DNA from 2 places in the Streptomyces sp. NPDC048269 genome. Region 1 is predicted to be linked to the other one. Evidence: riboswitches for the same ligand, from Rfam matches in the RefSeq annotation. Region 1 holds a riboswitch; the other holds the start of a gene.

The links. A riboswitch is a leader RNA that binds a small molecule or an ion and turns the genes downstream of it on or off. The one in region 1 is predicted to bind cyclic di-AMP.
Region 2: linked by a shared signal. The riboswitch ahead of AB0D48_RS05200 (M23 family metallopeptidase) and the one ahead of AB0D48_RS05705 (LysM peptidoglycan-binding domain-containing M23 family metallopeptidase) in region 1 are both predicted to bind cyclic di-AMP.

What each region holds. Positions count from the first base shown of each region.
Region 1 covers NZ_JBEZLW010000004.1:7,425-11,261, reverse strand. Annotated here, with positions in the region: gene AB0D48_RS05710 (tyrosine-protein phosphatase) at 8-799, opposite strand; cyclic di-AMP (ydaO/yuaA leader) riboswitch at 1,090-1,297, shown strand; gene AB0D48_RS05705 (LysM peptidoglycan-binding domain-containing M23 family metallopeptidase) at 1,302-2,267, shown strand; gene AB0D48_RS05700 (SGNH/GDSL hydrolase family protein) at 2,431-3,213, shown strand; gene AB0D48_RS05695 (MBL fold metallo-hydrolase) at 3,402-3,837, shown strand, end outside.
Region 2 covers NZ_JBEZLW010000003.1:252,752-256,588, forward strand. Annotated here, with positions in the region: gene AB0D48_RS05190 (HPr family phosphocarrier protein) at 27-308, shown strand; gene AB0D48_RS05195 (GntR family transcriptional regulator) at 591-1,268, opposite strand; gene AB0D48_RS05200 (M23 family metallopeptidase) at 1,462-2,265, opposite strand; cyclic di-AMP (ydaO/yuaA leader) riboswitch at 2,279-2,437, opposite strand; gene AB0D48_RS05205 (pitrilysin family protein) at 2,643-3,837, opposite strand, start outside.

The DNA of each region.
Region 1 (3,837 bases):
GCCGTCGTCAGTCGAGCAGCCGGTCCCGCAGCCGGCCGAGGGTCTCGGGCGTGAGCCCGAGACCCTCCGCCAGGTAGCGGTCCACGCCGCCCCAGTGCTCGTCGATGGTTTCGAAGGCCGCCTCCAGGTACTCGGCGCGGGCGTCGAAGAGCGGGGCGAGCAGCTCCATCACCTCGGGGGAGCGGGCCTCGGCCGACGCGCCGCTGCGGCGTACCCGGTAGCGGCGGTGCGGGGCGTTCGACTCCAGGTAGTCCGCCACGATCGCCTCCCGCTCGACGCGCAGCGCGAGCAGGGTGACGGCGATCGACAGGCCCGCCCGGTCCTTGCCCGCCGCGCAGTGCAGGAGGGCGGGGACGCTGTCCTCGGCGAGGGCGTGCACCACCCGGCCGTGCTCGGCGGTGCGGTGCTTGATGATCCCGCGGTACGAGTTCGCCATCCGGGCCGCGGCCTTCCCGTCGCCCAGGATCGAGCGGAGCTGGTCGAGGTCGCCGTCGCGGACCATCTTCCAGAACTCCCGGCCGTCGGCCGGATCCGAGAGCGGGATGTTGACGTTCTGCACGCCGGGCAGCTCGACGTCCGGCCCCTCCAGGGCGTGGTCGGCGTTGTTGCGGAAGTCGAAAACGGTGTGGAGACCGAGCGAGGCGAGGAACTCTGCATCGGTTTCCGTGGCATGTGCGAGATGTCCGCTTCGGAATAGTTGTCCCGTCTTGACCCTTCGTCCATCAGAAGTCGGCAATCCACCCACATCGCGGAAATTGCGCACACCGGACAACTCCGGCTCCTGTATCTGCTGGGTCAAGGGAACTCCTCCGCTTCGTCGTGGGGCGCCTGTCCATCTGTCCGAATTACGCCACTTGGCGCCAACTTGCCATAAACAGCGGCGAGATCGGACACGTCCCCGTGAGCCAGATCATACGGTGACCGTGCGTGCCTGATCACAAAAGACGAATGGCCCGGCCGGGGCGGTTGTTGGCGGTGGGGAATGGACGCAGGGTGACCGGAATTCCGTCGGTCCTTCATCCCTGTGATTCCGTCAGGGAATTCACGGCTTGTTGCGTACCGCCTTATGGGATTACCTTCGCGATCGATCCGGGTGGACCGCCGAATCCTGCCACTGCCCGGAAACCGCACCCGACTATTCACGCGCGCGGCAGGAGCGGGGGAACCAGGTAAGCCGCTGCCCCGGATCTTTGTTCCGGGACGGCTCGGGGTGAAGTCGTACATGTTCCGCACATGGACGGCCGGACATCTCCAGTCCGAACCCGACAGCTCACCTCGCAGGCGACGGAGAGGAATTCGCCATGTCTGCAAAGGGCAAGCACCGCCGTCCCAAGTCCCGTTCCATGGCTCGCGGCCTCGCCGTCGCAGGCACCGGTGGTGCGGCGCTCGCGCTGCCCCTGATGGGCGCCGCCGGTGCCCACGCGGCCGGTGCTCCGGCCGCCCTGCCGGTCGCGGGCCCCGCCGTGGCCCCGCAGCTTCCCCTCTCGCTCCAGGCCGCGCCCGCCGCCGTGGAGGCCGCGCCGACCGTCTACACGGTCGTGCCGGGCGACTACCTCTCCAAGATCGCCGCCGAGCGCCACCTCTCCGGCGGATGGGAACGGCTGTACGCCGACAACCGCGAGGCCGTCGGCACCAACCCCTCCCTCATCCACCCCGGCCTGAAGCTGACCCTCGGCGCGAAGGGCGAGGCGGCTCCGGCCGCCGCCCCGGTCGACTCCGCCCCCGCCCCCGCCCCGGCCCGCAAGGCCGCTCCGAAGCCGGCTCCGAAGTCCGCCCCGAAGCCCGCTGAGAAGACTGCCGAGAAGGCCGCGGCGGCGCAGCAGGACTCCGCCGCCGAGGCGCCGGCCGCGCAGCAGTCGGCCTCCGGCTTCGTCGCCCCGGTGAGCGGCGGGATCTCCACCCAGTACAAGGTGGCGGGCAGCATGTGGTCCTCCGGCTACCACACCGGCGTCGACTTCATCGCGAGCTCCGGCACCACCGTCAAGGCCGTCGGCGCGGGCACCGTGGTCTCGGCCGGCTGGGCCGGCGCGTACGGCAACGAGGTCATCATCCAGCACGCGGACGGCACCTACTCGCAGTACGGGCACCTCTCCCAGCTGTCCGTCTCGGCGGGCCAGAGCGTCACCGGCGGCCAGCGCATCGGTCTCTCCGGCTCCACCGGCAACTCGACCGGCCCGCACCTCCACTTCGAGATCCGCACGGGCCCGTCCTACGGCTCGGACATAGACCCGCTCGCCTACCTCCGCTCGAAGGGCGTGAGCATCTGACGGCACCCGCCGTCGGAACGCCGGCACACGTGAGGCCGGGGCCCGAGGGGGGTCCCGGCCTCACGTGTACGTATTCCTTATCCCCCGCGTGGTAAAGATCACGGTCCGTCAACCCCTGCTTACGTTGGCGTAGGTCGTGTACGGGAGTGAAGGATGTCGTCCTGTGGCAGCGACGACGACACTCAAGACCATCGGCTCGTACGCGGCGATCGGGGACAGCTTCACCGAGGGCGTGGGGGACCCGGGACCCGGGGATTCTTTTCTCGGCTGGGCGGACCGGCTCGCCGTGCTCCTGGCCGACCAGCGTGACGAGCACGACTTCCGCTACGCGAACCTGGCCGTGCGCGGCCGGCTCCTCGACCAGATCGTGGCCGAACAGGTCCCGCGGGCCAAGGAGCTCGCGCCGGACCTCGTGACCTTCTGCGCGGGCGGCAACGACATCATCCGGCCCGGCAGCGACCCCGATGACGTGGCGGAACGGTTCGAGGCCGCCGTCGCCGACCTCACCGGGGCCATCGGCCACGTCATGATCACCACCGGCTTCGACACCCGGGGCATGCCGGTCCTCAAGCACCTCCGCGGCAAGGTGGCGACGTACAGCGCGCACGTCCGCGCCATCGCCGACCGCTACGACTGCCCGGTGCTCGACCTCTGGTCGCTCAAGTCCGTACAGGACCGGCGGGCCTGGGACGCCGACCGGCTGCACCTCTCGCCCGAGGGGCACACACGGGTCGCGCTGCGCGCCGCCCAGGTGCTGGGGCTGGAGGTGCCCACCGACCCCGACCAGCCGTGGCCGCTGCAGCGGCCGCGCGGGTCGGTGGACGTGACCCGGGACAACATCCAGTGGGCGCGCGAGCACCTGGTGCCGTGGATCGGCCGGCGGCTGCGCGGGGAGTCCTCCGGGGACCACGTGGAGGCGAAGCGACCCGACCTGCTTCCGCTCTAGGCGGCAGAGGCATAGGGGGGCGGGGAGGCTGAGGCACAGGGGGCTGAGGCAGAGGGGGCGGGGAGGCAGAGGTGGAGGCGGGGGCGCCACCGACGACGGGGGCCACAAGCGGAATCCTTCGGGGTACATGTGCGTTGGGATGGTCGTAGACCGACGACCGTCCTGACCCCACCCTCCCAGGAGGCGCTTTGACCGGCTCCCGTCCCCTGCGTCCCCGGCTGCGCGCCCTGCGGCCCGAAGCCTTCGGCGCGGACCCGTCCGGTGCCCGGCTGGAGCGGATCCACCGCTCGCCGAACTTCGCCGACGGCGTCTTCCAGAATCCGGTCGGGGCCCGGACCAGACCCTCGGGGTCGATGGCGGAGTTCGCCAAGATCTACTTCCACAAGGAGCAGCGGCTCAGGCGCAATCCCGGCGCGCCGATCCCCGTGTACCCGACGACCCTCGCGGAGCTGGCCAAGCCGCCCGTGAGCGGCCTGCGGCTCACCTGGATGGGGCACTCCAGCGTGCTCGCCGAGATCGACGGACGGCGCGTGCTGTTCGATCCGGTGTGGGGTGAGCGGTGCTCCCCTTTCCCCTTCGCCGGCCCCAAGCGTCTGCACCCCGTGCCGGTGCCGCTGGCCTCGC
Region 2 (3,837 bases), on a different contig from region 1:
ACCGTAAGAACCTGAAGGGCATCACCATGGCAGAGCGCCGCGTCAACGTCGGCTGGGCCGAGGGCCTGCACGCTCGTCCCGCCTCGATCTTCGTCCGTGCGACGACCGCTTCCGGCGTCCCGGTGACCATCGCCAAGGCCGGCGGCGACCCCGTCAACGCCGCCTCCATGCTGGCGGTTCTGGGTCTGGGCGCCCAGGGCGGCGAGGAGATCGTCCTCGCGTCCGAGGCCGACGGCGCGGAGGCCGCGCTGGACCGCCTCGCGAAGCTGGTCGCCGAGGGCCTCGAGGAGCTCCCCGAGACCGTCTGACCCTTCGGGTTCGACCCACGCAGTACGCCCGCGGACGCCGCGGCCCCACCACCCCGGGGCCGCGGCTCCGTGGTTTCCGGATCCGGCTCGGGGTCGACGGAATACCGAAGACGAGACGAAAACACGGCAGCACGGAGAAACCCGGCGCGAAATACCGGAAGCACGAAAACACGGCAGGGCAGCGCGATAATTCGGCTCCGCAGGAATTAGGCGCAGCACATGCACGCCCCCCGGAAATTCAGGCAGCGTCCCCCGGATACGCCTCTTTGTACACGAGCCCTGTTAATGCCTGCCGCTCGCCATGTTTACGGCAGGTTGCGTAGTGCTCACGGCCGACCGGAGCCGCGGCCGGTGCGCGGCCTCCGCCCGGTCGGCGTGGACCGCGGTCAGCGTCCGGGCCCGCTCCGCGTCCCCCCGCGCCACCGCGTCCACGATCGCCCCGTGCTCCGCCCACGACTCCACCGGCCGGGCCGGCGCCTCCACCACGTACATCCACGCCACCTTGTGCCGCATCTGCGTGAGCAGCGCGATCAGCCCGGGGCTCCCGGAGGCCTGCGCGAGCGTCTCGTGGAACCAGCCGCCCAGGGACCGCAGATCCTCGCCCTGGCCCCGCCTGGCCCGCTCCTGGCCCAGCCTGACCAGCCCGCGCAGCACCTTGAGGTGGGCCTCCGTGCGCCGCCGGGCCGCCCTGGCGGCCGCCAGGGGCTCCAGCAGCATCCGCAGTTCCAGGAGGTCGGCCGCCTCCTGATCGGTCGGCTCGGCCACACAGGCGCCCGCGTGGCGCCGCGTGGTCACGAATCCCTCGGACTCCAGGGTCCGCAGCGCCTCGCGCACCGGGACGCGCGAGACTCCGTACCGGCGGGCCAGCACCTCCTCGGTCAGCCTGCCGCCCGGTTCGAAGACCCCGGAGACGATGTCGTCACGAATTGCCGTGCATACCGCGTGCGCAGGAATACGCAAGACCGGACCTCCGCCTATTTCCGACTGCCACGCTCAATGGACACGCATGTGCGTGCTGCGACTCTATTGCAACACACGATAATTTCCGAGAGCGGCCGGAAATGCGAAACATTTACCCGGCGGAGCACCGCGAAGGCCCCGGCTCGGGGAGCCGGGGCCTTCGGTGGAGCGGTGTCGCGCGGTGCGCCGCGGATCAGAGGCTGACGTCGTGCGAGCGCAGGTACGCGATCGGGTCGATGTCCGAGCCGTAGTCGGCACCGGTGCGGGCCTCGAAGTGCAGGTGCGGGCCGCTGGAGTTGCCCGTGGAGCCCGACAGGCCGATCTGCTGGCCGGCGGTGACCTGCTGGCCGGCGGAGACGCTCAGCGAGGACATGTGCCCGTACTGGGTGTACGTGCCGTCGTTGTGCTTGATGACGACGTTGTTGCCGTACGCGCCGCCCCAGCCGGCCTCGACGACGACGCCGGCGCCCACCGCGTGGACGGAGGTGCCGGAGGCGGCGTGGAAGTCGATGCCGGTGTGGCTGCCGGAGGACCACATGCCGCCGCCCGCCTTGTACTGCGTGCTGACGTACGAGCCGTCGACCGGCGCCACGAAGGTGTTGAGGCGCTTGCGCTCCTCCTCGCGGGCCGCGCGCTCGGCGGCTTCGCGCTCGGCCTTCGCCTTGGCCTCGGCGAGGCGCTTGGCCTCGGAGGCCCGCTGCTTGGCGTCGGCCTCGGCCTGCGCCTGGGCTGCGGCGTGCTCCGCGGCGCGCTGCTGGGACGCGGCCTGGTCCTGGATGTCGCCCTGGAGGTCCTCGGCCACGACGACGGCGCCGAGCGCGTTGTCCTGGGCGGAGTGGTGGTCGCCGTTGTCGGCGGCGAAGGCCGGGGCGGCGAGGGAGCCGACGACACCAGTGGTGGCGAGGGCGGCTATGCCGGCGTAACCGGCGGTCTTGCGGCTCAGACGGCTGGAACCACGGTGCTTACCGGAGCCGGCGGGACGACTGCCAAACGCCATGAAGGGGCTGATCCTTTCCTTCCTTCTCGCCTACCGGGTTAGCTGACGGGTTCGGAGCAGGAAGGTCTCCTACGGGCCTCCTCTTGCGAGGCGGCCCGATTCACCCCAGGGACGCATGTGGGTCCCCGGCTCCCCAGGCTCGCGCCTGACGGGGACTCGGCGATCGCTGCCCGGTGCCACGGATGCGGCGGGTACAACTGACGGACAGCACGGGTGACGCTAGGCGGATCATCAGTCAATCGCCAAACAGACACGCCTTTTTGTTGCGTACGCCACACCACATAAAGCAACCTCTCCGCCTAACGGACAAAAAGGGCCCCGGCGGACAAGCCCGCCAGAGCCCCTCTTCGTGCCGGTCAGTTGGCCGACGGATTACGTCAGTTGCTGACGACGCTCACGTCGCCGATCCCGAGGGCGCGCACCGGCGCCTCGATCTGCGCCGCGTCGCCCACCAGGACGGTGACCAGCCGGTCCGCCGGGAAGGCCTGCACGACCGCCGAAGTCGCCTCCACCGTCCCGGTTTCGGCGAGCCGCGCGTACAACTGCGCCTGGTAGTCGTCCGGCAGCTCCTGCTCGACCTGGTCGGCGAGGGTTCCGGCGACCGAGGCGGCCGTCTCGAACTTCAGCGGGGCCACGCCCACCAAGTTCTGCACCGCCACGTCCCGTTCGGCATCGGTCAGGCCGCCCTCCGCGAGGGTGCGCAGCACCTTCCAGAGGTCCTCCAGCGCCGGGCCGGTGTTCGGGGTGTCCACGGAGCCGCTGATGGCGAGCATCGAGGCGCCCTTGCCGTCGGCGGTCGAGCGCAGCACCTGGCCGAAGGCGCGCACGCCGTAGGTGTACCCCTTCTCCTCGCGCAGCACCTTGTCCAGGCGGGAGGTCAGGGTGCCGCCCAGGCAGTACGTGCCGAGCACCTGGGCCGCCCAGACCCGGTCGTGCCGGTCCGGCCCGATCCGGCCGATCAGCAGCTGCGTCTGGACCGCGCCGGGCCGGTCCACGATGACCACGCGGCCGGTGTCGTCGGCGGTCACGGGCGGCACCGGGAGGGGCTCGGCGGTGCCGCCCGTCCAGGCGCCCAGGGTGTCCGCGAGCACGGCGTCGAGGTCGATGCCGGTCAGGTCGCCGACGACCACCGCGGTGGCCGTGGCGGGGCGTACGTGGGCCTCGTAGAAGGCGCGTACGGCCGCGGAGTCGATCCGGGCGACCGTCTCCTCGGTGCCCTGGCGCGGGCGGGACATCCGCAGGGAGGCCGGGAACAGCTCCTTGGAGAGCTGCTTGGCGGCGCGGCGCTGCGGGTTGGCCAGCTCGTGCGGGATCTCGTCGAGCCGGTTGCGCACCAGACGGTCGACCTCGGCGTCGGCGAAGGCCGGCGCGCGCAGGGCCTCGGCGAGCAGGCCGAGCGCCTTGGGCAGCCGGGAGGCCGGGACCTCCAGGGAGACCCGCAGGCCCGGGTGGTCGGCGTGCGCGTCGAGGGTGGCGCCGCAGCGCTCCAGCTCGGCCGCGAACTCCTCGGCGGAGTGCTTGTCGGTGCCCTCGGACAGCGCGCGGGCCATGATCGTGGCCACGCCGTCCAGG